DNA from 4 places in the Streptomyces sp. NPDC127108 genome. Region 2 is predicted to be linked to each of the others. Evidence: riboswitches for the same ligand, from Rfam matches in the RefSeq annotation. Region 2 holds a riboswitch; each other region holds the start of a gene.
What was found. Region 2 has a riboswitch for cobalamin ahead of ACFVHO_RS24480 (CoA-acylating methylmalonate-semialdehyde dehydrogenase). Riboswitches for the same ligand answer to the same signal wherever they lie in the genome.
Positions count from the first base shown of each region.

Region 1: linked by a shared signal. The riboswitch ahead of ACFVHO_RS13680 (ABC transporter substrate-binding protein) and the one ahead of ACFVHO_RS24480 (CoA-acylating methylmalonate-semialdehyde dehydrogenase) in region 2 are both predicted to bind cobalamin.
Region 3: linked by a shared signal. The riboswitch ahead of ACFVHO_RS11935 (ABC transporter substrate-binding protein) and the one ahead of ACFVHO_RS24480 (CoA-acylating methylmalonate-semialdehyde dehydrogenase) in region 2 are both predicted to bind cobalamin.
Region 4: linked by a shared signal. The riboswitch ahead of ACFVHO_RS36995 (prenyltransferase/squalene oxidase repeat-containing protein) and the one ahead of ACFVHO_RS24480 (CoA-acylating methylmalonate-semialdehyde dehydrogenase) in region 2 are both predicted to bind cobalamin.

Region 1 is NZ_JBHXTE010000013.1:159,802-167,302, reverse strand. It holds gene ACFVHO_RS13705 (PLP-dependent cysteine synthase family protein) at 1-804, opposite strand, end outside; gene ACFVHO_RS13700 (MoaD/ThiS family protein) at 821-1,108, opposite strand; gene ACFVHO_RS13695 (putative leader peptide) at 1,301-1,405, opposite strand; gene ACFVHO_RS13690 (ABC transporter ATP-binding protein) at 1,620-2,408, opposite strand; gene ACFVHO_RS13685 (FecCD family ABC transporter permease) at 2,405-3,403, opposite strand; gene ACFVHO_RS13680 (ABC transporter substrate-binding protein) at 3,691-4,662, opposite strand; cobalamin riboswitch at 4,706-4,849, opposite strand; gene ACFVHO_RS13675 (Mov34/MPN/PAD-1 family protein) at 4,835-5,257, opposite strand; gene ACFVHO_RS13670 (amino acid permease) at 5,366-6,871, opposite strand; gene ACFVHO_RS13665 (DUF2017 domain-containing protein) at 7,250-7,501, opposite strand, start outside.
Region 2 is NZ_JBHXTE010000029.1:45,411-52,911, reverse strand. It holds gene ACFVHO_RS24490 (CHAT domain-containing protein) at 1-2,507, shown strand, start outside; gene ACFVHO_RS24485 (protein kinase) at 2,565-4,163, opposite strand; cobalamin riboswitch at 4,335-4,514, shown strand; gene ACFVHO_RS24480 (CoA-acylating methylmalonate-semialdehyde dehydrogenase) at 4,726-6,225, shown strand; gene ACFVHO_RS24475 (acyl-CoA dehydrogenase family protein) at 6,231-7,379, shown strand; gene ACFVHO_RS24470 (enoyl-CoA hydratase/isomerase family protein) at 7,376-7,501, shown strand, end outside.
Region 3 is NZ_JBHXTE010000011.1:141,621-149,121, reverse strand. It holds gene ACFVHO_RS11955 (asparaginase domain-containing protein) at 1-553, shown strand, start outside; gene ACFVHO_RS11950 (haloacid dehalogenase-like hydrolase) at 626-1,786, opposite strand; gene ACFVHO_RS11945 (helix-turn-helix domain-containing protein) at 1,962-2,873, shown strand; gene ACFVHO_RS11940 (VOC family protein) at 2,870-3,376, shown strand; cobalamin riboswitch at 3,374-3,561, shown strand; gene ACFVHO_RS11935 (ABC transporter substrate-binding protein) at 3,619-4,662, shown strand; gene ACFVHO_RS11930 (FecCD family ABC transporter permease) at 4,659-5,714, shown strand; gene ACFVHO_RS11925 (ABC transporter ATP-binding protein) at 5,711-6,631, shown strand; gene ACFVHO_RS11920 (MmcQ/YjbR family DNA-binding protein) at 6,714-7,211, shown strand; gene ACFVHO_RS11915 (DUF6355 family natural product biosynthesis protein) at 7,328-7,501, shown strand, end outside.
Region 4 is NZ_JBHXTE010000064.1:42,342-49,842, forward strand. It holds gene ACFVHO_RS36985 (MBL fold metallo-hydrolase) at 1-314, shown strand, start outside; gene ACFVHO_RS36990 (SDR family oxidoreductase) at 328-1,095, opposite strand; cobalamin riboswitch at 1,320-1,458, shown strand; gene ACFVHO_RS36995 (prenyltransferase/squalene oxidase repeat-containing protein) at 1,574-2,806, shown strand; gene ACFVHO_RS37000 (SCO2322 family protein) at 2,803-3,504, shown strand; gene ACFVHO_RS37005 (energy-coupling factor transporter transmembrane component T) at 3,497-4,690, shown strand; gene ACFVHO_RS37010 (ABC transporter ATP-binding protein) at 4,702-6,399, shown strand; gene ACFVHO_RS37015 (ECF transporter S component) at 6,392-7,252, shown strand.

The DNA.
Region 1 (7,501 bases), on a different contig from region 2:
GACGCCGATGGCGGCGTGGAGGGCGGCACCGGTGGAGACGCCCGCGAAGATGCCCTCTTCGCGGAGGAGTTCCCGGGTGCGGGTCACGGCGTCGGCGGAGCCGACGGAGAAGCGGGTGGTGAGGACGGACTCGTCGTAGAGCTCGGGGACGAAGCCCTCGTCGAGGTTGCGGAGACCGTAGACGAGGTCGTCGTAGCGGGGCTCCGCTGCGACGATCTTGATGTCGGGCCGCTGCTCGCGGAGGAAACGTCCGACGCCCATGAGCGTGCCGGTGGTGCCGAGGCCCGCCACGAAGTGGGTGATGGAGGGCAGGTCGGCGAGGATCTCGGGGCCGGTGGTGGCGTAGTGGGCGCCCGCGTTGTCCGGGTTGCCGTACTGGTAGAGCATCACCCAGTCCGGATGCTCGGCCGCCAGGTCCTTGGCGACGCGTACGGCCGTGTTGGAACCCCCCGCCGCGGGCGAGGAGATGATCTCCGCGCCCCACATCGTCAGCAGGTCGCGCCGCTCCTGGGAGGTGTTCTCCGGCATGACGCACACGATGCGGTAGCCCTTGAGCCGGGCCGCCATGGCGAGGGAGATTCCGGTGTTGCCGGAGGTGGGCTCCAGGATGGTGCAGCCGGGCGTCAACCGGCCGTCCTTCTCGGCCTGTTCGACCATGTGGAGGGCGGGGCGGTCCTTGACCGAGCCGGTCGGGTTGCGGTCCTCCAGCTTGGCCCAGACGCGGACCTCCGGGGACGGCGACAGACGCGGGAGGCGGACCAGCGGCGTGTTGCCGACGGCCGCGAGCGGGGAGTCGTAACGCATCGGGGAGCCGGGTCCCTCAGGCCATGCCGCCGGCGACGGCCGGCAGGATCGTGACGCTGTCGCCGTCGGTGAGCTTGGTGGAGACGCCGTCGAGGAAGCGGACGTCCTCGTCGTTGAGGTAGACGTTCACGAAGCGGCGCAGGCTGTTGCCCTTGTCCTTGTCGATCAGCCGGTCCTGGATGCCCGCGTGCCGCGACTCGAGGTCGGCGAAGAGCGCGGCGATGGTGTCACCGCTGCCCTGGACGGCCTTCTCGCCGTCGGTGTAGGTGCGGAGGATGGTCGGGATGCGGACCTCGATGGCCATGCGGGGCTCCTGTCGGGAGTGGATCGGGAGTGGATCGGAAGTGGAGCGGGGGCTGGTGCGGGGGCGCTGCGTGGGTGGTGCCGTGCTGGTGCGGAGCGGGGCGCGCCGCGCGAGGGCGGGCGGCGGGGTGCGGGGGCCGCGGGTACGGCGCCGTGGCTCACCGCCGCGGTGCGGCGGGCGGGGCGGCGCCCGTCAGGGCCGACAGATGGCGCTGGCGAGACGGCACAGGTCGACGTGCAGCCGGCCGACGAGCAGGGCGCCCGGCGTCGTATGGATGCTCACGTCGTTCGAAACCATGCGGTCATCGTAACGATTCCCGGTCCGGGACCCGGAATGTGATCTCGGATGCCGGACGGATCGCGTTCGGTGGCCGGACGGGGCGGGGTGTTCCGGCCGTCGGGCACAGGGCGTTCCGGCTGTCGGGGGCAAGGCGTTCCGGCCGTAGGTGGCAAGGCGTTCCGGCCGTAGGGGGCAAGGCGTTCCGGCCGTAGGGAGGCAGGGTGCCGCGGGCTCAGGCCCGGGGCTCCCCCACCACCCCGGGCAGGTACGTCACCGTCGGCGCCCCCGTCGCCGGATGCACCGCCACCTCCGCCGCGACCCCGTACACCTCCGCCAGGAGCTCGCCGGTGAGGACGTCCCCGGGCGGCCCGGAGGCGACGACCCGGCCCGCGTCGAGGACGTACAGGCGGTCGCAGTAGTACGCGGCGAGGGTCAGGTCGTGCAGGGCGAGCAGGTTGGCCGTGCCGAGGCCGCGGACCAGGCCGAGGATCTCCAGCTGGTAGCGGATGTCCAGGTGGTTCGTCGGTTCGTCTAGGACGAGGACGGCCGGTTCCTGCACCAACGCCCGTGCGGTCAGGACGCGTTGGCGCTCGCCGCCGGACAGCCGCGCGAAACCGCGCCCGGCCAGGGCCGCGGCGCCGACCCGCTCCAGGGCGTCGCGGACCAGTTCCTCGTCGGCGGCCGTGTCGCCCTCCCAGAAGCGTTTGTGCGGGGAGCGGCCCATGGCGACGATCTGGCGGACGGTGAGTTCGAAGCCCGTCTGGCCGTCCTGCGGGACCGTGGCGATGCGGCGGGCGCGGGCCTTGACGCCGGCGTCCGCCAGGTCGTCGCCGTCGAGCAGGACCCGGCCGCCGGTGGGCGTGAGCGCCCCGTACACACAGCGCAGGAGCGTCGTCTTGCCGCTGCCGTTGGGGCCGACCAGGCCCACCGTCTCACCTGCGGAGACGGAGAGTGAGACGGCGTCGACGAGGCGGCGGCCGGACGGGGTGTCGTAGGTGAGGTTCTCGGTACGGAGCTTCATGCCTCCGCCCCCTCCCGCGTCCGGCCGCGCCGCAGCAGCCACAGGAAGAACGGGCCGCCGGTGAGCGCCGTGAGCACCCCCACGGGGATGTCCTGCGGCGCCGCGACCGTGCGGGCCGCGAGGTCCGCCACCACCAGGAACACCGCCCCCATCAGTGCCGCCACCGGAAGCAGCGCCCGGTGCGCGGCGCCCACCAGCATCCGGGCCGCGTGCGGCACCATCAGGCCGACGAAGCCGATGGCCCCGCTGTGCGCGACGAGGGCGCCGGTCACGAGCGAGGCGAGGACGAACACGGCCGCGCGGAACCGGCCCGTGTCCAGGCCGAGGACGGTGGCGCCCTCCTCCCCGACCAGGAGCAGGTCGAGCGGGCGGGCGAGGGCGATCAGCAGGGCCGTGCCGACCGCCAGGACCGTCAACGGCAAGGCGAGCATGTCCCAGCGGGCGCTGCCGAGGCCGCCCAGGGTCCAGTACAGGACTTCCTTGAGGTGGTCGGCGCGGGCCGAGACGACCAGGATCAGGCTGGTCAGGGCCGCCAGGACGTATGAGACGGCCACGCCCGCGAGGATCAGGCGGCTCGTCGTGAAGCCGCCGCCCGGCTCCCTGGCCAGGGCGTACACCACCAGCAGCGCAAGGAACGCGCCCACGAAGGACGCCGCCGGGATCGTCACCGTCGTCGCCATGCCCGCGCCCAGGCCGAGCACGATCACCGCGACCGCGGCCGCGGAGGCGCCCGAGGAGACGCCGAGCAGGAACGGGTCCGCGAGGGGGTTGCGGACCAGGGCCTGGAGGGTGGTGCCGACCACCGCGAGGCCCGCGCCCACGGCCGCGCCGAGGATGACCCGTGGGAGGCGGACGTCCAGGACGATCGTGCGGTACGGGGAGGGGTCGGCGTTGCCCGTCAGGATCTGGACCACGTCGGCCGTGGGGATTCTGACCGAGCCCCACGCCAGTGCGGCGAGGCTCGCGGCCGCGAGGGCGAGGACGAGGGCGGTGATGACCAGGCTGTAGGGGAGGGTGCGGGTGGGGTGCCCTGCCGGGGGCTCCCCTGTCCCGCCCCTTCCCGAAACCGGGGGCGCTGCCCCCGGGCCCCCGGGGGTGGGGGGTCCCTTCGGGTCGGACGGGCCGCCCCCGATCGGCGCTCCGCGCCTCGTCCTCAAACGCCGGACGGGCTCAAATATGCCGCCCCCAGGCCTCGCCCCCGAGCGCCGGACAGGCCGAAATTTGCCGCCCCCAGGCCTCGCGCCCGAGCGCCAGACGGGCTGAAAGTTGCCGCTCCCAGGCCTCACCGCATCTGCTCCGCCAGCTTCTTCACCGCCCCCGGTGCCCGCACCCCCAGCACCACGTCCGACAGCGGCAGCACCGCGAACCTCTTGTTCTTGATGGCGGGGACGTCCTTGAGGGCCGGGTCGTCCAGGAGGCGCTTCTTCTTCTGGGCGACGGTGGAGGCGCCGTAGTCGTAGATGACGATGACCTCGGGGCGGCGGTCGACGACCGTCTCCCAGGAGGCGTCGCCGAAGGACTTGTCCAGGTCGGACATCACGTTGCGGCCGCCCGCGCGCTCGATGATGTCGTTGCCGATGCCCCGGCCGCCCGCGGTGAACGCCGTCTTGTCGCCGCTGTCGTAGACGAAGACGGAGGGCTTCTTGCCGCCCTTGGCGGACTGCTTCGCGGTGGCGGCCAGTTCGGCCTTCGCGTCGCGCACCCACTTCGCCGCCCGGTCCCCGACCCCGAACGTCGCGCCCGCCTCGCGCACCTCGCGGTACACGTCGTCCATGGTGACGGGCTTCTTGGCGCAGCCCTCGATGTTGAGGCGGGTCTTGATGCCGGACTTGGCGAGGGCGTCGCGGGAGCGGCCGTCGCCCGCCGCGAAGGCGCTCGCGTAACCGCCGTACACGAAGTCGGGGTTGGCGGCGAGCAGCTTCTCGTACGAGGGGTACTCCTTGGCGATGACCGGGCGGGAGTCGTACGCCTTCTCGTACTCGGGGAGCACCTTGTCGTCGAGGTAGGCGGTCCCCGCTATGCGGTCCTCCAGGCCCAGTTCGAGGAGGATCTCCGTCACGTGCTGGTTCATGGTGACCGCACGCTTCGGGGGTGCGTCGTATGTCGTCTTCGTCCCGCAGTTGGTGACGGTGTACGGGAATCCGGCGGCCTTGGCGTCGGAGTTTCCGGAGTCGTCGTCGGACGACGAGGACGACGAGCACGCGGTGAGCGGCAGCAGGATCGCCGCCGCGGCGAGCAGGGCGCGGGTACGCATGGGGTGCGGGCCTCCTCCAGGGGATTTCCGCGTCCCCTGAGTGCATGTGGAGGAGGCGGCAGGTCAGTTCCTGACTCCCGGGCGCGGGCGCGGCCGGTCACAGTGGCGGGACCGCGCCGGATTTCCACCGGCTTCCTGGGTCCTGCCGCCTCTAGGGTCGTAAAGCTCCCGCTCAGTATGCCTGGACGACCCTGACCTCCTCCTCGGTGACCTCGCCCTCGACGATCCGGAACGAGCGGAACTGGAAGGGTCCGGCGTCGTCGGTGTCGGCGGTGGAGACGAGGACGTAGTGGGCGCCCGGCTCGTTGGCGTAGCTGATGTCGGTGCGGGAGGGGTAGGCCTCCGTGGCCGTGTGCGAGTGGTAGATGACCACGGGCTCCTCGTCGCGGTCGTCCAGGTCGCGGTAGAGCCTCAGCAGGTCGGCGGAGTCGAACTCGTAGAACGTGGGCGAGCGGGCCGCGTTCAGCATCGGGACGAAGCGCTCGGGACGGTCGGTGCCCGCAGGCCCCGCGACGACGCCGCACGCCTCGTCGGGGTGGTCCTTGCGCGCGTGCGCGACGATCTGGTCGTGGAGGGCCTGGGTGATGGTCAGCATGTCGGCCAGGATAAGCAGCGGGGCGGCCCCGTACCGAAGTGTGGTACGGGGCCGCCCGCATGCTGGACGTGAGGCGTCCGGGGTCAGTCCTTGGCGACCCCGGACGGGTCAGTCCTTGGTGACCGGTGCGGCGTCCTCGGCGGCCGGGCCGCCGTGCACGCGCTTCTTGAAGGCCGCGGCCTCCGGGTCGCGGCTCTTCAGGACCAGGTAGGACACGCACAGGATCGCGGCCCAGATCGGCGCGCAGTACAGCGAGATCCGCGCGTCCTTGTCGATGCCCATCATCACGATGACCATGCCGATGAAGGCGAGGGCGAACCAGCTGGTGTACGGGGCGCCGGGGGCGCGGAAGGTGGACTGCGGCACGATGCCGCGGTCGGCCTTGCGGCGGTAGTTGATCTGCGAGACCAGGATCATGATCCAGGCCCACATGCCGGAGATGGTGGCGAAGGAGACGACGTAGTTGAACGCCTCGCCCGGCCACTGGTAGTTGATCCACACGCCGACGAGCATCAGCGCGGCGGAGAAGGTGGTGCCGACCAGCGGCAGGCCGTTCTTGGTGAGCTTGGTGAAGAACTTCGGGCCCTGGCCGTTGAGCGCGAGGTCGCGCAGCATACGGCCGGTGGAGTACATGCCCGAGTTGCAGGAGGAGAGCGCGGCGGTGAGGACCACGAAGTTCACGATCGCGGCGCCGACGCCGAGGCCCATCTTCTCGAAGGCGGCGACGAACGGGGAGACGCCCGGCTGGAACGACGTCCACGGCACGACCGAGAGGATCATGATCAGGGCGCCGACGTAGAAGACGGCGATGCGCCACGGCACGGTGTTGATCGCCTTGGGCAGGGTCTTCTTCGGGTCCTTGGACTCGCCCGCGGTGACGCCGACCAGCTCGACGGCGAGGAAGGCGAACATCACGATCTGCAGCGTCATCAGCGTGTTGCCGATGCCGTTGGGGAAGAAGCCGCCGTTGTCCCACAGGTGCGAGACGGACGCGGTGTCACCGGCGTCGGAGAAGCCGATGGTGAGGATGCCGGCACAGATCAGGATCATGCCGATGATCGCGGTGACCTTGACCATCGAGAACCAGAACTCCAGCTCGCCGAAGAGCTTCACGGAGATCAGGTTGGCGCCGTACAGGATGACCGTGAAGATCAGCGCGTACGCCCATTGTGGAATGGAGTCATGTGTCCAGTACTGCATGTACTGGGCGGCCGCGGTGACTTCGGTGATGCCGGTGACGACCCAGAAGAGCCAGTACGTCCAGCCGGTCACGAACCCGAAGAACGGGCCGACGAACTCACGGGCGTACTCCGAGAACGAGCCCGACACGGGCCGGTACATCAGGAGCTCGCCGAGCGCGCGCATGATGAAGAAGATCACGAGGCCCGCGATGGCGTACGCGAGGATGAGGCTGGGACCGGCCTTGTGAATGGCCTTGCCCGCGCCGAGGAACAGGCCGGTGCCGATGGCACCGCCGATCGCGATCATCTGGATCTGCCGGGCGCCTAGCCCGCGCTGATAACCCTCGCTGTCGCCGGACGCGCCCTCCGTGGCCGCCGCGGAACCATTGCCGCCGTGCCCGTCGTGGTGTTCTTCGACCTGCACTGAGGTCATGGTGACGCCTTTCTCCATGCTGATCCGCGCCGCGAACTGCGGTTTCGCCGCGGACCAGGTCCTGATCCCCCCGGATGGTGATGGAGTGCCGCCGACGGTCTGCCGGCCTCTAGCGCCCCCGGTGACATGGGTGGCGTCACCGAGCGGTCGTGAAGATTTATCACGACCGTCACAGTGATCGAATGAGCCATATGTGGCATACGGCACAGGAAGAAGCGGACAAAGAAACCTCGACGCCCCAAAGAGGGCGCCGAGGTGACAGGATCGTTATCCGGATTTGAGCGTCCGTTGAGCGAACGTCTGTGATCTTCAAACCGACGTCACGCGAACGTCGGAAAACCGTCACGACATCGGCGGCGGGCCGTCACGGCACCGGCGTCACGGCATCAAGGTCTCGACGAGCGTCTCCTGGAGCCCGCCCAGCCACAGATAGGCCATCACCATCGGCTTGCGCGGGTCGGAGTCCGGCAGCCGGTAGAGGATGTCGGTGTCCTCCTCGTCGGTCACGTCGAGCCGGGCGCCGATCGCGAGCCGCAGGTCGTTGAGCGCGCCGAGCCAGCTGCGCGACTCCTCCGCGGACAGCTTCAGGACGGCACCGCCCTCGCCCGCGACGGTGAGCGCGTCCAGGGA
Region 2 (7,501 bases):
CCGAAGGCCCGGAGACCGTTCCGGTGGCCCGCGAGGCCCTTCAGCTCGCCGCCGACCTCGGCGAGGAGGACATGGAGACCGTCCTGGCCGCCCGGCTCGGCGAACGCCTCGTGGACGCCGTCCGCGCCGGACTCGAAGCCGACGTCACCGAGGCCGTGCACGTCCTCGAACACGCCCTGAGCCGACTGACCGAGGGCACCCTGCCCTGGGCGGAGGTCGCCAACAACCTCGCCAACGCCCACTACTTCCGCGACGACGGCGACCAGCTCGAGGTGTGGGAGGCGGCCCGCGACCTGCTGGCCCGCGCGAGCGCCCTGGACCGGAGCGAGCACCCCGAGCACTGGGCCCTCGTCCAGACCAACTACGGACTGCTCCTCGCCGAACGGCCCGGGGGCGACGCCACCGACCTCACCCTCGGCATTGACCGCATCACGGCCGGACTGGAGGAACGGTCCCCGGAGCGCTCCCCGGTCGACTGGGCCTACTCCCTGGTCAATCTGGGCCTGCTGCTCTCCCGCCGCGACGGACCGGACGACGCGGGCCGGGCCGAGCGGTGCTACCGCGACGCCCTCCACCATCTCGACCCGGACGACGACCCCCTCCTGTGGGCGCAGATGCAGTGCAACCTGGCCCACCTGCTGCTCTCCGCCGACCCCGTCGACGCGCACGGTGCCCGGGCGGCGGCCACCGCGGCGCTCGACCTGAGCAGGGCGCGACCCGGCCTCCTCAACACCGGTCGCATCGCCTGGCTGCTGGCCCAGGCGGGCGACCACATCGACGGCCCGGACAACGCCGGGAGCATCCGGCTGCGCCAGGACGCGCTCGCCGCGACACCGCCCGCGGTCGCACCGACCCTGCACCTCAGCATCGCCCGCGAGCTGCTCAACTCCCACGCCGAGGCGGAGCGCTGGCAGGAGGCCGCCGACGTGGCCTCGGACATGCAGACGGCAGTGAACGCGCTCTTCGACGCCCAGGTCACGGCCGCGAGCCGCCGCGGCGTACTGGTCCAGGTCGACCGGCTTGCCCGCTGGACCGCCTTCCTGCTGGCGCGGGCCGGTGCCCCCGAGCGGGCCGTCGAAGCGCTGGAGCGCGGACTGGCCTGCGAGCTGTCGGTGGTGACCGGCCGGGGTGCGGTGGACCTGGCGGCACTCGAACGCGTCGACTCCGTCATGGCGGACCGTTACCGCGTCGCGCGGACACGCTACGCGTCCGCCGTCACGCACGCGTCGGACATGACGCCGGGCGGGCTCGCCCCCGCCGTGCGGGAACAGGCCGAGGCCGAACGCGCCGTGCGCACCGTCGTCGACGAGATCCGGGGCATCCCCGGCTTCGAGGACTTCCTGCGCACCACCGAACTGCGGGACATCGTCCGCGCCGCGGGCGGACTGCCGCTCGCCTACCTGGTCAATGCCCCCTGGGGCAGCTATGTCCTGACGGTCCCCGCCGACGGGTCCGCCGTGCGGGCGGTGACCGTCCCCGAGGTCACCAGCATCACCGTGACCCGGCTCCTGATGATGGACCTGGACAACCCGGACGACGACACCCCGGGCCTGTGGCTCGTTCAGCAGGCCCCGCGGCTGACCTACCGCCGCAGGCTCCCGGAGGCCCTGGACCGCCTCCTCGCCCTGGAGCCGCTCGTGCGGCCTCTGGCGCGGCTCCTCGCCGAGGACCCACGGGGCGAGGCCGTCGTGGTGCCGACCGGCCTCCTGGGACTCGTACCGCTGCACGCCGTGCCGCTCGGGTCCGGCACGGACGAGGTGCTCGACGACGTCGGCACCCTGACCGTCTCCCCGTCCGCGAGCGTCTACGCGGCCACCCGCGCCCGCTCCGGACGCCCGCCGGAGGGGCCGCCGCACCTGGTGGCCGTCACCGACCCCGACGGTTCACTGCCGGGCAGCCGGACCGAACTCGCCGAGATCCGCGCCCTGTTCGCGTCCTGGGGCGAGGCGAGCTGCGCGGTGGGGGACGAGGCCACCGTCGACTGGGTGCTCTCGCACCTCGCCGAGGCCTCGTACCTGCACCTGAGCTGTCACGGGAGCGCCGGGTTCGAGGGCGGCTCGCTCGCGCTCGCCGACGGCAGGCTCGACATGGACGCGCTCGTCCGGCACCAACTGCCCGGCTGCCGCCTTACGGTGGCCAGCGCCTGCCAGTCCGGCCACTACGCGATCCTCGACGCCCCCGACGAGTTCCTCGGCCTCCCGGCCGGGTTCCTCCAGGCGGGGGCGGCCTGCGCGGTGACCAGCCTGTGGCTCGTGGACGACCTCGCGACCGCCGTGCTGATGACCCGGTTCTACGAACGCCTCGCAAGCAGCGAGGCCCCGGTGCCGGCGCTTCGCCGTGCGCGCCGCTGGCTGCGTCGGCTGACGTGGGACGACCTCACCCGGTACACGGACTCCCACCCCCATCTGGCGGCCCTGATCGAGCCCTACGCCGCGCGGGCGGAGGGCGGCGAGCGCCCCTTCGCGTCCGCCGTGCACTGGGGCGCGTTCACGGCATGGGGGTCCTGAGGGGCGGACCGGCCACGGGAGTCCTGAGGGATTGGCGAAGCCGGAGCGCGCGGACGGTCAGAGGCGCCGCGTCGGCCCGTACGGATCGAGGGTGTAGTCGACGACCCGGTCGCCGGGGGACTGCGGGGCTCTGACCTGCATGAGCGTGTAGCGTCCTCCGGTCAGGCCGGTGAGGATCACCGTCGCCGGGTACGCGGCCTCCCGGCCGTTCGCGCACGTGGGCTCGCAGACGCGCTCCCACCCCTGGCCGGTGCCGCGAGCGGTGGGCTCGCCCCAGTCCGACCACTTCAGCTTCTTCAGCCCGATCCCGCCGTCGCCGCACGCCAGGACGAACATGGCGGGTCTGGACAGCGGCTTGCCCCCACAGGTGACGATCGCCGCGGGGCGCGTGCTGGGCCGGGCCTCGGCCGTCGTCGGCACCCGGGGCGAGGGCTCGGCGGCCTCCGAGGGTTCGGGGGCGGGCGGCGTGGCCGATGCCCCGGCCGATTGCCGAGGCCGCTCCGAGGCCGGGACGGTGGCCGACTCCTGGACCGTGGGGGTGGCTCGCGGCGGCCGGGAAGTGGTGTCCGTGTCGCTGTCGCCCCCGGGGTCGAAGAGGAGGGTGACGAGGACGGCCCCCACGGTCGCCGCGACGAGCGCTCCCACGGCGAGCGGCCACTTCCGGGGGGACGGGGCGGAATCGGACGGCGGGGCGGGGTGCCCCGGACCGGCCGGGGACTCCGTCGCGGGGGCCGCGGCCTCCTGTTCGGCTTCCCTGCGGGCCAGCTCCTCCCGGAGCCGGGCGATCTCGGCCTGTTGCGCGGCGATCAGCTCGTGCACTTCCAGGGGCCAGGGGCGCGCCGCCGGGGTGAGCTGCCCGAGGCCGTCGAGGAGCTGGGCCGGGGTCGGCCGGTCGTTCGGGTCCTTGGCCAGGCAGCGGGCGACGACGGGGCGGATCCTGGCCGGGAGCCCGCTGAGGTCGGGCTCCGTGTGCACCACGTTGTACAGGGTCTGCGGGACGGAGGGGCCGACGAACGGGCAGGTGCCCGTGCAGGCCATGACCAGCACCGTGCCCAGGGAGAACACATCGCCGGCCGGGCCGGGCGGCAGCCCCTCGGCCTGCTCCGGGGACATGAAGCCGGGGGAGCCGACCAGCCAGCCCGAACGGGTGAGTTCCGTGGTGCCCTCGCCGTCGGTCGCCCGCGCGACGCCGAAGTCGATGACCCGCGGGCCGTCGTCGGCGAGGAGCACGTTGGACGGTTTGAGGTCCCGGTGCACCAGGCCCGCCCGGTGGATGTCGCGCAGGGCGGAGGCCAGCCCCACGGCCATGCGCAGCACTGCCTCCTCCGGCAGGGTGCCGACGGCCGTCACCGCTTCCTGGAGGGAGGGGCCCGGCACGAACTCCGACGTCAGCCACGGTTCCGGCGCGTCGGCGTCGGCGTCGATCACCGCCGAGGTGTACGCCCCGGACACCTTGCGGGAGGCGTCCACCTCGCGGCGGAACCGGGCCCGGAAACCGTCGTCCTCGACGAGTTCCTGGTGCACCTGCTTCAGCGCCACGAGGGTGCCGTCCGGCGCGCTGCCGAGCAGTACGCGTCCCATACCGCCCCGGCCCAGCTCCGCGATGGTCCGGTACTGCCCGACTTCCTCCGGGTCCGTCGTTCCCAGTCGTTCCACTGTGTCCCCCGCATCCGAGTCCCGTGGCAGGAACGAGTCTGCGCGTGTCATGTACACGAAACAAGGGGGCGCGTCGGCGGGTCGCGCGCGGAGGTGGCGGACCGTCAGATGATGACGGAACCCTGCCGGTCGCGCAGTCGGGTGTGGACTTACTAGGACGTCCAAGTATATGTTCGTGGACAAGCCCGCGGTGCAGGGAAGCCGGTGTGAATCCGGCACGGTCCCGCCACTGTGACCGGGGAGTGCGTTCTCGCGTGAGACAACGCCACTGACGGAGAAGTCCGTTGGGAAGGCGGGAGAACGGGCGCTGATCCGGGAGTCAGGATACCGGCCGTGGGGTGTTCCGTGTTGTCCACGAGGATGGAGCAGACACGCATGGCCCCGGTGTGCACCCACGACCCTGGTGATCCGGCGATGCGAGCGACAACCCCCGCTGTCTGACGGCCCCCGGCCGTTCGCGTCCCCTTCTTCCGTCCGTCGATCCGGCATGCCCGCGCACGCCGCCGACGGCCGGTCGGACGCGCCCGTCCCCGGATCCCACCTGACGAAAGAGCAGGCCCCCATGGTCCGTGAACTGACCCACTTCATCGGCGGCAAGCACATCCCGGGAACATCGGGCGCGCTGGCCGACGTGTACGACCCGAACACCGGCGAGATACAGGCCCGCGTCCCGCTCGCGAACCGCGCGGAGACCGAGGCGGCCATCACCGACGCGGCCGAGGCGCAGCGCGAGTGGGGCGAGTGGAACCCGCAGCGCCGCGCCCGCGTCCTGCTGCGGTTCCTGCGGATCGTCGAGGGCGAACGCGAGTCGCTGGCCCGGATGTTGTCGGCCGAGCACGGCAAGACCGTCGCCGACGCGCACGGCGACCTCCAGCGCGGCCTCGAGGTCGTGGAGTTCGCCGCGGGCATCCCGCACCTGCTCAAGGGCGAGTTCACCGACAACGCCGGGACCGGCATCGACGTGCACTCGCTGCGCCGCCCCATCGGCGTCGTCGCGGGCATCACGCCGTTCAACTTCCCCGCGATGATCCCCCTGTGGAAGGCCGCGCCCGCCATCGCCTGCGGCAACTCCTTCATCCTCAAGCCGTCCGAGCGCGACCCGTCCGTGCCGTTGCGCCTCGCCGAGCTCTTCCTCGAGGCGGGCCTGCCGCCGGGCGTCCTGAACGTCGTCAACGGCGGCAAGGAATCCGTCGACACCCTCCTGGAGGACCCGCGCGTCGAGGCGCTCGGCTTCGTCGGCTCCACGCCGATCGCCGCGCACATCTACGCCACCGCCGCCGCCCACGGCAAGCGCGCCCAGTGCTTCGGCGGCGCCAAGAACCACATGATCGTGATGCCGGACGCGGACCTCGACCAGGCCGTGGACGCGCTGATCGGCGCCGGTTACGGCTCGGCGGGCGAGCGCTGCATGGCGATCTCCGTGGCCGTGCCGGTCGGCGAGGCCACCGCCGACGCCCTGGTGGCCCGCCTCAAGGACCGCATCGGCGCGCTGCGGATCGGCCGCTCCGACGACCCCGAGGCCGACTTCGGCCCCCTGGTGAGCCGCGACGCCCTCGACCGCGTCCGCTCCTACGTCGACCTCGGCGTCGAGGAGGGCGCCGAACTCGTCGTCGACGGCCGGGACTTCAAGCTGCCCGGGCACGAGGGCGGCTTCTTCGCGGGCGCCTCGCTCTTCGACCGCGTCACCCCGGACATGCGGATCTACCAGGAGGAGATCTTCGGCCCGGTCCTGTCCGTCGTCCGCGCCGCCGACTACGAGGAAGCGCTGCGGCTGCCCACCGAGCACCCCTACGGCAACGGCGTCGCGCTCTTCACCCGCGACGGCGACACCGCCCGCGACTTCACCCGCCGCGTCGACACCGGCATGGTCGGCGTCAACGTCCCCATCCCGGTACCCGTCGCGTACCACACCTTCGGCGGCTGGAAGCGCTCCGGCTTCGGCGACCTCAACCAGCACGGACCGGACTCCATCCGCTTCTACACCCGCACCAAGACCGTCACCTCGCGCTGGCCCTCCGGGGCCAAGGAGGGCGCGAGCTTCACCATCCCGACGATGGGGTGACCGCCGTGACCAGCTCACTGCTCACCGAGGACCAGCTCGCCATCGTCGAGACCACCCTCGACTTCGCCCAGGAGCACCTCGCCCCGCACGCCCTCTCCTGGGACCAGGAGAAGCACTTCCCGGTGGAGGTGCTGCGCAAGGCCGCGGACCTCGGGCTCGGCGGGATGTACGTCGCCGAGGACGCGGGCGGCTCCGGGCTCACCCGCGCCGACGGCGTCCTCGTCTTCGAGGCCCTCGCCTCCGGCTGCCCGTCCATCGCGGGCTACCTCTCCATCCACAACATGGTCGCCTGGATGATCGACCGGTACGGCGACGAGTCCCAACGCGCCCGCTGGCTCGGGTCGTTGACGTCTATGGACTGGCTCGGCAGCTACTGCCTCACCGAGCCCGGCGCGGGCTCCGACGCCGCCGCGCTCAGCACCCGCGCCGAACGCGACGGCGACACCTACGTCCTGAACGGCGTCAAGCAGTTCATCTCCGGCGCCGGTGCCTCGCACGTGTACATCGTGATGGCCCGCACGGGCGACAGCGGTCCCGGCGGCGTCTCCGCCTTCGTCGTCGAGCGCGACGACGAAGGCCTGTCCTTCGGCCCGAACGAACAGAAGATGGGCTGGAACGCCCAGCCCACCCGGCAGGTGATCCTCGACGGGGTGCGGCTGTCCGCCGACCGGCTGCTCGGCGGCGAGGGCAACGGCTTCCGCATCGCCATGAACGGCCTCAACGGCGGCCGCCTCGGCATCGCCGCCTGCTCGCTCGGCGGCGCCCGCAGCGCCCTCGACCGCAGCCTCGGCTACCTCGCCGACCGCGAGGCGTTCGGAGCCCGGCTCCTGGACGCCCAGGCGCTCCAGTTCAAGCTCGCCGACATGGCGACCGAGCTGACCGCGGCCCGCGCCCTGGTCCGCCAGGCCGCCCAGGCCCTCGACGCGGGCGACCCGCAGGCGCCCCAACTGTGCGCCATGGCCAAGCAGTTCGCCACCGACACCGGCCACTCGGTCGCCGACCGTGCCCTGCAACTGCACGGCGGCTACGGCTACCTGACCGAGTACGGCATCGAGAAGCTCGTGCGCGACCTGCGCGTCCACCGCATCCTGGAAGGAACCAACGAGATCATGCGCCTGATCGTCGCCCGCGGCCTGACGGGGGCGCTGCGATGACGCCCGCCGACGCCGCCCCGGCCCCGGCGCCCGCCGACGACTCCGTGCTGCTGCGCACCGAGGGCCGCGCCGCGTACATCGTCCTCAACCGGCCCAAGGCCCTGAACGCCCTCACCCACGCC
Region 3 (7,501 bases), on a different contig from region 2:
GCTCACGGTCCTCGCCGACGAGATCCACGCCGCCCGGCACGTCCGCAAGACGCACACCACGTCCGTGGCCACCTTCGCCTCACCGGGCGCGGGCCCCCTCGGCCGCGTCGTGGAGGGCGTCCCGCACATCCTGCTGCGCCCCGCGACGGCCACGGTCGAGCGGCCGTTGCGGCTGCGTGCCCCCGCCCGGGTCGCGCTGCTCACGCTCTCCCTCGGCGACGGCGGCGAGCTCCTGGAGGCCGTGGACGACCGCTTCGACGGCCTGGTCGTCGCCGCGTTCGGCGCGGGCCACGCGCCGAAGTGGCTGGTCGAGCCGCTGGCCGCCGCGGCAGCCCGGATGCCCGTCGTCCTCGCCTCGCGCACTGGCGCGGGCCCGCTGCTCAGCGAGACCTACCGCGGCCCGGGTTCGGAGTCCGACCTGCTGGCCCGCGGCCTGATCTCCGCGGGCCAGCTCGACGCGCCCAAGGCCCGGCTGCTCCTGCACGCGCTGCTCGCCGACGGCGCGGACCGGGCGGCGACGGCCGCGGCGTTCGACCGGCTGCGGGCCGTATGACACGGAGGAGCCCCGGGGTCGACCGACCCCGGGGCTCCCGTTCCGCTCAGCCGGTTGTTCCGCCCGTCACCGTCAGCCGATCTGATCCGGCGTCACCGTCAGCCACCGCTTGTCCGCCGTCACCGGCTGTCCCAACTCCCGCTGCCGCGCCGCGTTCTTCCGCTTCATCCCGTCCAACTGCTTCATGTAGCTGTCCTTGCGGTTGACCCACACGCGCACGCCGCCGTTGCGCACGTCCGCCGAGTGGAACAGCATCGGGCCGTCGCTCACGGGGGTGTCCCCGGCGACGAGGGCCGGCTTCTTCCACTCGTCGATGTACGTGGAGATGGCGGCGGGCTTGCCCTGGTACCAGGTCAGCGGTGCCCACAGGTTCGGCGTCAGCTCGTACTTCGCGAGCCGCGCCCGGTCCTTTGGGCCGAACCTGCCCTCGGCGATCTCCTTGCGGGAACTGGTCACCCGGCCCGTCTTCGGGTCCTTGAGCTGCAGGCCCACGCCGATGACGTTCTGCGGCTTCACGCCGTACCCGTACTTCGGGTCGGCGAGCACCATCCGCACCAGGTCCTCGCTGGCCGCGCTCACCACGTACACCTCGATGCCGTGCGCGCGCAGCGACTTGTACAGCTCCCGCATGCCGGGCGAGAACTCCGGCCGTTCCACCTCGGTCCTCGTGACCTTGCCGTGCTCGTCGAAGTACGTCGCCGGGATCGGCTTGTCGTACGCGAGGAGGTCGTCCACGTACCCCTTGAGCTTCTTCAGGGTGAAGCCGGAGAAGATCTGCGCCGCCCACGGGTAGCAGACCTGGTCGTCGACCTCGCAGAGCCGGTTGTAGTAGCTGTACAGGCTCTCCTTGTGCGTGGCCGTGTCCTTGAACGGGATGACCTTCAGGGACGGGTCCATCGACTCGCGGCTCAGGACGCCCTTCATCTCCAGGAACGGGAGGAGCGACTCCTCCAGGTCGTGGCGGTACGTCGTGTTGTCCGCGTCGAAGACCGCGTACGCGCCGCGCCCCTCGTTCTTCGCGATCACCTTGCCGAGCTTCGCCGCCACCGGCTTCGGCCAGTGCTTGAGCTCGGCCGTGGCGGCGCGGGCGGCGGCGTTCTTCGCGGGCCCGGACCGCTTGCTCGCCGCCTCCGCGTCGGCCGACGGCCACAGCGCGCCGCCCGCGAACACCGCCGCCGCGAGCGCTCCCGCCGCCCCGGCGACGGCCAGCCTGCCCTTTGCTCGAATTGCCATGGTTCCCGTTCCCTGGAAGCGCTGAGCCGACCCGTCCGGAGCGGCGCGTCATGGTACGAGGACGCCGTACCGGATTCCCATGATCGAGGTCACCGTGCGTGCCGGGCATGGGACGCGCGGACGCGGGTAGCCGCACCGGACGACAGGCCCGGCCGCGCCCGCGCACAATGGGCTCATGGGTTCCACGGCCACGGACACCACCGCCCCGGACGGCGCCGCCGCGTCCCGCGAGTTCGTCCGCGCCGCGCCCCCGCCCGGCGGCCTGGTCGTGTCCGCCGTGGGCTACCGCACCCAGGGCCAGCGCCCCGCCCTGCACCGCGGCCTGCCGTCCCCGTACCTCACGCTGATCTTCTCCCTCGACGGCCCCGTCACCACCGGCCGCACCCCCGGCCAGGCGACCGGGCCCGACGCCGTCCGCACGGACATCGTCGTCGGCGGCCTGCACCAGAGTCCCGCGTACGTCGTCCAGCCCGAGCACGAGGCCGGCATCCAGCTCGCCGTGCACCCGCTCGCGGCCCGCGCGCTCCTCGGCCTGCCCGCCTCCGAGCTCGCCGGGCAGCTCGTCACCGACGGCACCGACGTCCTCGGCCGGGTCGCCGCCGACGTACGGGAACGCCTCTGCGAGCAGGACGACTGGGGCGACCGGTTCGCCTTCCTCAACGCCTACTTGGCGCGCCGCGCGGCCGACGCCGAGCGTGCCGGGGGCGTCCGGCCCGAGGTCGGCGAGGCCTGGGCCTGGCTCGCCCGGCACCGCGGCGCCGGTACCCTGCGCGGCCTGTCCGCGCACGTCGCCCTCAGCGAACGCCGGTTGTCCGCGCTGTTCCGTGCCGAGACCGGCGTCACCCCCAAGCAGGCCGCCCGCCTCATCCGCTTCCAGCACGCGAAGGCCGCCGTCGTCCGCGCGGTCGCCGCGGGCACGCGCCCCGACCTCGCCCGGATCGCCGCCGACCGCGGGTACTACGACCACTCCCACCTCGTACGGGACTTCCAGCAGTACACGGGCCTGAGCCCCACCGCCTGGCTGGCCGAGGAGTGCCGGAATATCCAAGCCGGAGGGCACGCGGGCGGCGAAGACTGGGACGCATGAACACCAATGAATCCCCGCAGAACGTGCAGATCACGCAAATCGGCCAGGGCGACCAGGCCGACCCGGCCGACCCGACCGCGGCGAACCGTCGCGCGCCCGACGTCTGGGCGACCTTCCAGGCCGACGACGCCCCCGCCCTGATCGACTTCCTCGTCGGCACCGTCGGCTTCCTGCGCACCGCCGTGTACGAGGACGGCGACCGCGTCGCCCACGCCCAGCTCGACTGGCCCGAGGGCGGCGGCGTCATGCTCGGCAGCTACGACCCGAAGGCCGCCGAGTGGTGCCTGCGGCCGGGCACGTTCGGCGCGTACGTCGTCACCGACCACGTCGACGACCTCTACCGCCGTCTCACCGCCGCCGGTGCGAAGGTGATCCGCGAGATCGAGGACCAGCCGTACGGCAGCCGCGAGTTCGCGATCGCCGACCCCGAGGGCAACAAGTGGTCCTTCGGCACCTACCGCGGTGAGCCCGCCCCGACCAGGGGCGATGCCACACCGGAGTGATAGCTTGCGGACGCCAGTCGTACCCACACCTGGGTCGGGGAATCCGGTGGGAATCCGGAGCTGACGCGCAGCGGTGAGGGGGACGGGCGGGGCCAGCGGCCACTGGGAGTCCACGGACCCCCGGGAAGGCGGCCCCGCCCGGACGAACCCGAGTCCGAAGACCTGCTGGCACCGCCGTCCGCACGGGCGGCGGAGTTCGCAGACCAGGCTCCGCGCATGAGCCCTGAGACTCGGGAAGACGTGTGCCTTCGACCACGCGACGCGTTCGCCGTATACCCCTCACCGCCCTCCTGTCCGCGGGCCTCGTCCTGCTGACCGCGTGCGGCGGCTCGCCCGCGAAGACGTCGGACAAGGCGCGGGCGGGCTACCCCGTCACGCTCACCGCCTGCGGCGAGCGGACGAAGGTGCAGGCCCCGCCGAAGCGGGCCGTCTCCCTCGACCAGGGCTCCACCGAGATCCTCCTCTCCCTCGGCCTCGCCGACCGCATGGTGGGCACCGGCACCTGGACGGACCCCGTCCTGAAGGGCCTGGCGAAGGAGAACGCCAAGGTCCCGCGGCTCGCGGACCGCTACCCGTCGCTGGAGAAGGTCCTCGACAAGGAACCGGACTTCGTCAGCGCGTCGTTCCTCTACACGGTCGGCAAGGGCGGCGTCGCCGACCGCGCCAAGTTCACCGCACTCGGCGTGCCCGTCTACGTCTCGCCGACCGACTGCGCGGGCAAGGACAACGCCGGTGACGACGACGGCACCCGCACCAAGACCCTCACCATGGACACCGTGTACGGCGAGATCCGCGACCTCGCGCGCGTCTTCGACGTGGAGAAGCGCGGCGAGAAGCTGATCGCGGACCTCAAGTCCCGCGCCGCGCGCGCCAAGAAGTCCGTCGACGCCTCCGACACCACCCTCATGTACTGGTTCGCCAACTCCGAGTCCCCGTACATCGCGGGCTGCTGCGGGGCCCCCGGCGTCATCACCCGCGAACTCGGCGTGAAGAACGCCTTCGCCGACACCCGCGAGGAGTGGCCCCAGATCAACTGGGAGACCATCGCCGACCGCGACCCCGACGTGCTCGTCATCGGCGACCTCACCCGCAGGTCCCAGTCCGCCGAGAGCGCCCGCCAGAAGATCAAGTTCCTGGAGTCCAACCCGGCCACGAAGAACCTCACGGCCGTGAAGAAGAAGCGCTACGTCCTGCTCAGCGGCCAGGCCCTGAACCCGAGCATCCGCACCGTCGACGGCATCGAACAAGTCGCGGCGGCGCTGCGCGAGTTCGGCCTGACGAAGTGAGCGCCGCCGCGGGCGGCGCCGGCCCGCACCGTCTGCGCTCGGCGGTGCGCGGCGGACTCCTCACCCTGGCCGGGCTCGCGGTCCTGTTCCTCTCCGTCGCCGTGGCCGTCACCATCGGCCCCGCCGACATCTCCGTGCCCGACGTGTGGTCGGCCGTGGCGGCCCACCTCGGCTGGGGCGAGGCCGAGCTGACGCCGATCCGCGACGGCATCGTGTGGAACCTGCGAATGCCGCGCACGCTCCTCGCCGCGGTGTGCGGCGCGGGCCTCGCCGTGTGCGGGGCGGTGCTCCAGTCACTCCTTCGCAACCCGCTCGCCGACCCGTTCGTGCTCGGCGTCTCCTCCGGCGCGTCCACGGGCGCCGTGGCCGTCGTGGTCCTCGGTGTCGGCGGGGGAGCGCTGTCGGTCCCGGCGGGCGCCTTCGTCGGCGCCGTCCTGTCCTTCGCCCTGGTCATGCTGCTCAGCCACACCCTCGGCGACACCACGGACCGGGTGGTCCTGTCCGGTGTCGCCGCGATGCAGCTCTTCTCCGCGCTCACCTCCTTCGTCGTCCTCACGGCCGCCGACGCCGAGACCACGCGCGGCGTGCTGTTCTGGCTGCTCGGCTCGCTGAGCGGCGCGGCCTGGACGGACGTCTGGACGTGCGGCGCGGTACTCGCCGTCGCGCTCGTCGTGTGCCTGCTGCACGCCCGCACGCTGGACGCGTTCGCCTTCGGCCAGGACGCCGCGGCCACCCTCGGCGTCCACGTGGGCCGGGTGCGCGTGCTGCTGCTCTGCACCACGGCGCTCCTGACGGCGGCCCTGGTCAGCAGCGCCGGGGCGATCGGGTTCGTGGGCCTGGCGCTGCCGCACGCGGCCCGGGCGGTGGTGGGCGCGGGCCATCCGCGGCTGCTCCCGGTGACGGCGCTCGCGGGCGCGGTGTTCCTGATCTGGGTGGACACCCTCGCCCGCACGGTCCTCGACCCGCAGGAGGTCCCGGTGGGGGTGGTCACGTCGCTGATCGGCGTACCGGCGTTCGTGGCGGTGCTCTACCGGACGAGGAAGAGCCGATGACGTACGGGAAGGCGCGGGAGCCGATGACGTACGAGAAGGCGCAGGAGCCGACGGCGTACGAGAAGGCGCAGGAGCCGACGGCGTACGAGCAGACGGAAGAGCCGTCGGCGTACGAGAAGCCCGCGCCCCCCGGCCTCGCGGCGGCCCGGGTCTCCCACGAGGCCGGTGGCCGCCTCATCGTCGACGGCATCACCCTCGCCCCCCGCCCCGGCACCACGCTCGGCCTCATCGGCCCGAACGGCTCCGGCAAGTCCACGCTCCTGCGCCTCCTCGCGGGCGTCCTCGCGCCCGCCGCGGGCGTGGTCACGCTGGACGGCACGCCGCTGCCCCGGCTCGGCCGCAGGGAGACGGCGCGCAGGCTCGCGGTGGTCGACCAGCACGCGAGCACCCAGGTGGAGCTGACCGTACGGGAGGTGGTGGCCCTCGGCCGCATCCCGCACCGCAGGCCCTGGTCAGGGAGCACGCCCGCCGACGAGGCCGCCGTCCGGGACGCCCTCGACCGCACCTCCCTCACCGACCGGGCCGACCAGTCCTGGCACACCCTCTCCGGCGGCGAACGCCAACGCGCCCACATCGCGCGCGCCCTGGCCCAGGCCCCCCGCGAGCTCCTCCTCGACGAACCCACCAACCACCTGGACATCCAGCACCAGTTGGACCTCCTGAACCTGATCGCCTCGCTGCCCGTGACGACGGTGATCGCGCTGCACGACCTCAACCTGGCCGCCATGTTCTGCGACGAGATCCTGGTCCTGAAGGAGGGCAGGGCGTACGCGCACGGCACACCCGCGGAGGTCGTCACCGAGGGGCTGATCGCGGAGGTGTACGGGGTGCGGGCGCGGGTGACGCCACCGGCGGACCCGCTGGACCACGTGTCGGTCCGCTTCCTGCGCACGCCCCCGCGGCAACAGGATCCTTAAACTCGCCCGAGAAGCCGCGGCAGGCTCACCGGAAGGCCCGCTGCGAGCTCACCGGAAACCCGCCAGCCAGGGGGAGACACCCATGACGCGCCAGAGGATCCCGGCCGACGACGAGGTCCCCCTCGACGTCCTCACCCACCTGCGCACCGTGTGCCTGAGCCTCCCCGACGCACACGAGGAACCGGCCTGGATCGGCACCCGCTGGCGTATCCGCACCGCGACCTTCGCGCACGTCTACCTGACCGACTGGACCCGTTCCCACTCCCCGTCGGCGCGCGCCATCGCGACCGAGGGCCTCACCACGACGCTCACGTTCCGCTCGACCGGCGAGGAGTTCGAGGCCCTGACCAACGCGGGCGCCCCGTTCTTCCGCCTCTCCTGGGGCAGGAACGTCGTGGGCATGCGCCTGGACGAGGCCACCGACTGGGCCGAGGTGGCGGAACTCCTCACCGAGAGCTACCGCGTTCAGGCACCGAAGCGGCTCGCGGCGCGGGTCGGCCCACCCCCGGCGACCGGGTCCCCGGGGGAAAACGGAGGAGATCCATCCGATCGGCGGAGGGGGGAACGTTCTTCCAGGTGAACGGGGCGCCATTCGATCAACCGAGGTGTCACGGGGCTGCGATCCTCGGGCCGAAAGCCGCCGCGGACCGCTCACCGGTCCGGGCCGAACCGACCCCCCTCACCAAGGAGTTCCCCGTGCCTGTCCGCCGCCTGGTGACCAGTGCCCTCGCCGCCACCGCTCTCGCCTTCACGTCCCTGGGCGCGGTGACCGTCACCGCGACCCCCGCGGCCGCCGACCCGTGCGGTTTCTACGAGACCTCCGCCGACGCCTTCTACAACCACTGCACGTCGGACGGCTCCCGCGTCGTC
Region 4 (7,501 bases), on a different contig from region 2:
AGCGGCTCGGCGTCGCCGAGGTGCTGCCCGCCCACCAGCACGCCTTCGCCGAAGCCCGGCCGCGCGTACAGGAGTTGATCCGGCACCACGAGGACCGCCTCAGCCACCTGCGCACCCTGCTCACCGAGCCCCGCACCCCCTGGCAGCTCGCCGAGCACATGGAGTGGAACCGGCCCTGGGCCGACATCCCCTACGGCTCACGGAACATCGCGGTGTCGGAGGCCGAGGCGCATCTGCGGCGCCTGGTGAAGCTGGGGCGTGCGGAGGCCGTGCCGGGGAGCGATCCGGTGACGTACGTGGCGTGCGGGGCGTAGCGGCACGCGGCCGTCACCAGCCCTCGTCCCCCCGCAGCACCGCGTCCGCGCCCCCGTCGATGAACACCACCTGGCCGGTGACGTGGGTGTTCTCCGGCGCGATCAGGTGGTCGACGAGCGGGGCGACCTGTTCGGGGTCGGCGTAGCCGTGCAGGGGCATCGGGACGCCCGCGTCGGCGGCGGCGCGGAGTTCGGGGTCCTCCAGCATGGCGCGGCTGAGCGGGGTGCGGATGATGCCGGGGGCGATGACGTTGAGGGGGATCCCGGCGCCCGCCCAGGCGTCGGTGACCGCGGCCCGGCGCACCCAGCGGACAAGGGCGCGCTTCGCGGAGGCGTACACGAGCCGGCCCTCGCCGCGGTCGACGGCGGCCCGCGCGGCGGACACGGCGGCCTCCTCCTCGTCCGCGAGGACGGCGGCGACGATCGCCGGGTCGGTCTCGTGGACGGCGGCGACCGACGACACGGCGAGCGCACGCGGGTCGCGGCCCGCGGCGAGCAGCGGCCGCAGGCCCGCGAGCGTGGCGATGGCGCCGAAGCCGTTGACCCGCACGGTGACGGGGTCGAACGCGGCGACCCCCGCGCACGCCACGACCGCGTCAAGCCGCCCGCCGCCCAGCTCGGCGGCGCCGTCGGCGAGCAGCGCCCGCCCGTCGGCGGTCGCCAGGTCGACCTGGATGTCGACGCCGTCGGTGTCCTTGATGTCGGCGCCGAGGACCCGGTGGCCCCGTCCTGTGAGGCGGCGCGCGACGGCCCGGCCGATGCCGGACGCGGCGCCGGTCACAAGGCAGACACGGGCACCGTCACGCCCGCAGGGACCAGAGGTTCGCGCTGTCGCAGTGCCCGCCATGCGTGCTCCCCCTCAACTCCCTCAACCCGAGGCCCAGGCCAACGTAACGCCGCCCCGGCTGCCCCTGCCAGACCGCGCCCGGGGGCACGCCCCTGGCCGGGGCGCGCGCCGGAGCGGGGACGGCGGGCGGCCGTGCCGGGCCCCGGGCGGCGGGCTACGGGCCGGTAGAGTGGGCGGGTCGTCTCATGCGCGTACGAGGGGAAGCCGGTGGAAGTCCGGCGCTGACCCGCAGCCGTGATGCCACGAGGATTCCGTCGTGGCAAGCCGGAATGCCTCGCCCGCCGCATGACCGGCTCGCGTCATCGGATCGTGCCGATGGCCGGCACCGTCGAGGTATACGGAGCCGGAGCCGCCCGGTGCCCCTCCGTGCCGTGCCGCCCGGCCCCCCGCAGGGAGAGGCACCCGCCGCATCATGAACGTTCGCCGCAGCGCAGCTGCCCTGGCCGTGGCCGTCGTCGCCCTCGGCACCGCCGCCGCCCCGGCCGCCTTCGCCGACGACGCCTCGCCGTCCCCCAAGGGGCCGCTGCCGTCCGGCCTGTACGGCAAGAAGGACCCGCAGTTCGACGGCGTGTTCCGGCAGTCGTACGCCCTGCTCGCGCAGAAGACGGTGGGCGTCACCCCGGCCGCGAAGGCCGTGGACTGGCTCACCGGCCAGCAGTGCGCGAGCGGCGGCTACGCGGCGTACCGCGCGGACACGAGCGAGCCCTGCACCTCCAAGACGCAGGTCGACTCGAACTCCACCGCCGCCGCGATCCAGGCGCTGCACGCCGTCGGCAACGAGTCGAACACGGTGAAGAAGAGCCTGGACTGGCTGAAGTCCGTGCAGAACCAGGACGGCGGCTGGGGCTACAACCCGGGCCTGCCCAGCGACGCCAACTCCACCGGCATCGTCGTCGGCGCCTTCGCCGCCGTCGGTGAGAAGCCCGCCTCCGTGAAGTCCCAGAAGGGCAAGTCGCCGCTCGACGCGCTGACGAAGCTCGCCATGGACTGCGGCAAGGACGGCGGCGCGTTCGGCCTCGCCGACGCCAAGTCCGGCAAGCTCGCCCCGAACGCCGACGCGACCGCGGCCGGTGTGCTCGGCGCCCTCGGCCAGGGCCTGGTGCCCGCGAAGGGCAAGGAGGCCGACTCCGCGCCGAAGTGCGCGAAGCCCGGCACGGCCGAGCAGGCCGCCGACAACGGCACCGGCTACCTCCTGAACACCCTCGCCAAGACCGGCCACCTCACCTCCGCCATGCCCGGCGCGAAGGACCAGCCGGACGTCGGCAACACCGCCGACGCGGTGGTCGCGCTCGCCGCGGCGGGCCAGCGGGAGCAGGCCGAGAAGTCCGGCGAGTGGCTGTCGGAGAACTCCGCCGCCTGGGCCAAGGACAGCGGCCCCGCCGCCTACGCCCAGCTGGTCTTCGCCGCCCTCGCCGCGGACATGGACGTGCGCGACTTCGGCGGCGCCGACCTCGTCAAGCAGCTCAACGCGCAGGGCCCGACGCCGAAGGCGGTCAGCGAGGTCACCGTGGGCGCCAAGGAGAAGGACGAGAAGGACGACGACGGCTCGGGCGTCAGCGTCTGGTGGATCGTCGGCGTCGGCCTGGTCGCGGGCGCGGGCATCGGCTTCCTGCTCAGCGGCCGCAAGAAGAAGAACCAGCTGTGAGCCGGCGCCACCCGGGGCGCGGCCGCCTCACGGTGGCCGCCCTGCTCACCGCGCTGCTCGTCCTGCCCGCCGCGCTCCTCGCCGGGGGCCCCGCCCACGCCGCCGACTACCGCTACTGGTCTTTCTGGCAGCGCGGCGAGGGCAGCAGCGACGGCGCGTGGGTGTACGCGACACAGGGGCCCTCCATCGCCCGGCCCGACGACGGCGACGTCGAGGGCTTCCGGTTCGCCGTGTCCGCCAACTCCGGCAGCGCCGAGAAGCCGCGCGGCGCCGCCGACTTCGACACGATCTGCGCGGACACGCCCGCGAAGGACGGCCAGAAGCGCCTCGCCCTCGTCATCGACTTCGGCACGCCGGACGACGCCCCGGGCGGCGAGCGGCCGCCGAAGAGGCGTACGGCGTGCGCGCGGGTCGACTCCGACGGGACCACCGCCGACGCGCTCGCCGCCGTCGCCGAGCCGCTGCGCTACAACAGCTCCGCGCTGCTGTGCGCCATCGCCGACTACCCGAAGCAGGGCTGCGGCGAACAGGTCTCCGGCAAGGAGTCCGGGGGCAAGGGCGACAAGGGCGAGTCGGCCCAGGGCGACGGGGGCGGCGGGGACGACGGCGGTCCCTCCGTCGGCCTGCTCGCCGGGGTCGCGGCGATCGCCGCGCTCGGTGCCGCCGCCGTCTGGCAGGCCCGCCGCCGCCGTGGCTGACACGGCCCCCGACCGGCCCGTCCCGCGGCGGCGCCTCGCGCCCCGGGCACACCGCTCCAACGCGCTGCACCCGGGCGCCTGGTGGCTGTGGGCGCTCGGCCTCGCCACGGCCGCTTCGCGTACCACCAATCCGCTCCTGATCGGGCTGCTCATCGGTGTCGCCGGGTACGTCGTCGCGGCCCGGCGCACGTCCGCGCCGTGGGCCCGCTCCTACGGCGCGTTCGTGAAGATCGCCCTCGTCGTCATCGGCATCCGGCTGGTCTTCGCGATCGTCCTCGGCTCGCCGATCCCCGGCACGCACCTCATCGTGACGCTGCCCGAGGTGCCGCTGCCGGACTGGGCGCAGGGCGTGCGCATCGGCGGCCGGGTCACCGCGGAGGGCATCGTCTTCGCGCTGTACGACGGGGTGCGCCTGGCGGGCCTGCTGATCTGCGTGGGCGCCGCCAACGCCCTCGCCAGCCCGGCCCGCCTCCTCAAGTCCCTTCCGGGGGCCCTCTACGAGGTCGGGGTGGCCGTCGTCGTCGCGATGACGTTCGCGCCGAACCTGATCGGCGACGTCCAGCGCCTGCGTGCCGCGCGCCGCCTGCGGGGCCGCCCGGACAAGGGCGTACGGGGACTGCTCCAGGTCGGCCTGCCCGTCCTGGAGGGCGCCCTCGAGCGCTCCGTCGCCCTCGCCGCGGCGATGGACGCGCGGGGCTTCGGCCGCACCGCCGCCGTGCCCGCGCGGGTGCGCAGGATCACGGCGGTCCTGACGCTCGGCGGCCTCATGGGGGTCTGCGCGGGTACGTACGGGCTGCTCACCGCGGACGGCACGACGTACGGCCTGCCGGTACTCGCCGTCGGGCTCGCTGCCGCGCTCGGCGGGCTCTGGCTCGGCGGGCGGCGCTCGGTGCGCACGCGCTACCGGCCGGACCGGTGGGGGGTGCGGGCCTGGCTGGTCGCCGGTTCCGGTGCCGCGGTCGCCGCCCTGATGATCGCCGCGAACTCGTCCGCCGCGGCCGCCGCCCTGCACCCCGGGGTGGTCCCGCTGGTCGCCCCCACCCTGCCGCTGCTGCCCGCGGCGGCCGTCCTGATCGGCCTGCTCCCGGCGTTCGTGGCCCCGGTGCCACCGCCCGCCGAGGCACCCGTGCCCGCCCGCGCCGCCACCCGCGCCCCCCGTACCGCCGCCGAGGAGAAGACCTCATGACCATGGTCCCCATGATCCGGTTCGAGGACGTCTCGGTACGGTACGAGGGCGCCGCCGGGCCCACCGTCCAGGGCGTCGACCTGACCGTCCCCGAGGGCGAGCTGGTGCTGCTCGTCGGCCCCTCCGGTGTCGGCAAGTCAACCCTGCTCGGCACGGTCAGCGGCCTCGTCCCGCACTTCACCGGCGGCACCCTGCGCGGCCGCGTGACCGTCGCCGGGCGCGACACCCGCACCCACAAGCCCCGCGAACTGGCCGACGTGGTCGGCACGGTGGGCCAGGACCCGCTCGCCCACTTCGTCACCGACACCGTCGAGGACGAGCTGGCGTACGGCATGGAGTCCCTCGGCCTCGCCCCCGACGTGATGCGCCGCCGCGTCGAGGAGACCCTGGACCTGCTCGGCCTCGCCGACCTGCGCGACCGCCCCATCACCACCCTCTCCGGCGGCCAGCAGCAGCGCGTCGCGATCGGCTCCGTCCTCACCCCGCACCCCCGCGTCCTCGTCCTCGACGAACCGACGTCGGCCCTCGACCCCGCCGCCGCGGAGGAGGTGCTCGCCGTCCTCCAACGCCTCGTCCACGACCTCGGCACCACCGTCCTGATGGCCGAGCACCGCCTGGAACGCGTCGTCCAGTACGCCGACCAGGTCCTCCTCCTCGCCGCCCCCGGCGAGCCCCCGCTCCTCGGCGACCCCGCCGAGGTGATGGCCGTCTCCCCCGTGTTCCCGCCGGTGGTGGCCCTGGGGCGGCTAGCCGGGGTGTCCCCGTTGCCGCTGACGGTGCGGGACGCGCGGAGGCGGACCGGGGGGTTGCGGGAGCGGTTGCTGACGCCGCGTGCCGCGGCGCCGCATGGGGTTGGACCGGGTGGTGCGAAGCCCGGGGCCGTGACGCCGGGGAGCGCCGCACCGGCCGGTGCGACCACCCCTGCCACCCCTGCCGCCCCCGCCGCGCGGGTCGGCGGGCTCGCCGTGCTGCGGGGCCGGGTCGAGGCCCTGCGCCGGATCGACCTCGCCGTCTCCCCCGGTGAGACCGTCGCCCTGATGGGCCGCAACGGCGCGGGCAAGTCCACCCTCCTGTCCACGCTGGTCGGCCTGCTGGCGCCGACCTCGGGGACCGTGCGGGTCGGGGGCGCAGCTCCGCACCGCATGCCGCCGCGCGAACTGATCCGGCACGTCGGCCTCGTACCGCAGGAGCCGCGCGATCTGCTGTACGCGGACACGGTCGCCGCCGAGTGCGCCGCCGCCGACCGCGACGCGGACGCGGCGCCCGGCACCTGCCGGGCCCTGGTGGCCGAGCTGGTCCCCGGCATCGCGGACGACACGCACCCCCGCGACCTGTCCGAGGGCCAGCGCCTGGCCCTCGCCCTCGCGATCGTCCTCACCGCGCGCCCGCCCCTGCTCCTCCTCGACGAGCCGACCCGCGGCCTGGACTACGCGGCCAAGGCCCGCCTGGTCACGATTCTGCGCGACCTCGCGGCCCGGGACCACGCCATCGTCCTGGCCACCCACGACGTGGAACTGGCCGCCGAGCTGGCCCACCGGGTGGTGATCCTCGCCGACGGCGAGGTGGTGGCCGACGGCCCCACGGCGGACGTCGTGGTGTCGTCCCCGTCGTTCGCACCGCAGGTCACGAAGGTCCTGGCGCCGCAGCCGTGGCTGACGGTGACGCAGGTGCGGGAGGCCCTGGAGGCTCTGGAGGCGGCCGATGAGTAGCGGGCAGGTGCGCCCCGTTCGGCTGGGGTGGCGGTCCATCGCCGCGCTGGCCCTGGTGAGCGCTGTCGGGGTCGTCGCCTTCGGGTGGCCGCTGCTCGCCGGGGGCGAGTCCTCGCTGAGCGCGCACGCGAAGGACGCGCCGTGGCTGTTCGCGGCGCTCCTTCCCCTTCTGCTCGGCGTGGTCGTGGCGACGATCGCGGACGTCGGCCTGGACGCGAAGGCCATCGCGATGCTGGGCGTGCTGGCCGCGGCCGGGGCGGCCCTGCGGCCGCTGGGCGCGGGCACGGCCGGGATCGAGCCGATGTTCTTCCTGATGGTGCTGAGCGGGCGGGTCCTGGGGCCGGGGTTCGGCTTCGTGCTCGGCGCGGTGTCGATGTTCGCGTCGGCGCTGCTCACCGGGGGCGTGGGCCCGTGGATGCCGTTCCAGATGCTGGCCATGGGGTGGGTGTGCATGGGGGCGGGGCTGCTGCCGGGCCCCGACACTTCCCCAAGCTCTCGGCCGCGCTCGAGCAGGGGAGGCCCCATTCGCGGACGGGGCGAGCTGTACATGCTCGGGGCGTACGGGGCGGTCTCCTCCGTCCTGTACGGCACCGTGATGAACCTCCAGGGCTGGCCCTACATCGGCGGCCTGGCCACCGGCGTCTCCTTCGTCCCCGGCGACCCGGTCGGCGAGAACCTCGCCCGTTTCGTCGCGTACTGCCTGGCCACCTCCCTCGGCTGGGACCTGCCCCGCGCCGTCGTCACGGTAGTCCTCAGCGTCACGCTCGGCCCGGCCGTCCTGAAGGCGCTGCGCCGGGCCACCCGGCGGGCCGCGTTCGAGACGCCGGTCACATTCGAGCCCTCGCAGCGGTGAACGGTCTTGCGCGTTCTGTGATGAAACGGGTGGGTGGCGGGTGAGGCGGCCCACAGGACTTTGGTCCTCTACTACCGGGGTTAGCGGGCGCGCCCCCTTGTCGCGTACGCGCCAATCTCCGCGCTGACCTGCGGATTGAGACCCAGCTCACACGAGGGACGTCCGGCTCGGGTGCGAGTGCCACTAGTAAGAGGGGTCATTGCGGCGGCGTAACAGCCCTGCTTCTCTGGATGAGTCGCACGGCGCCGA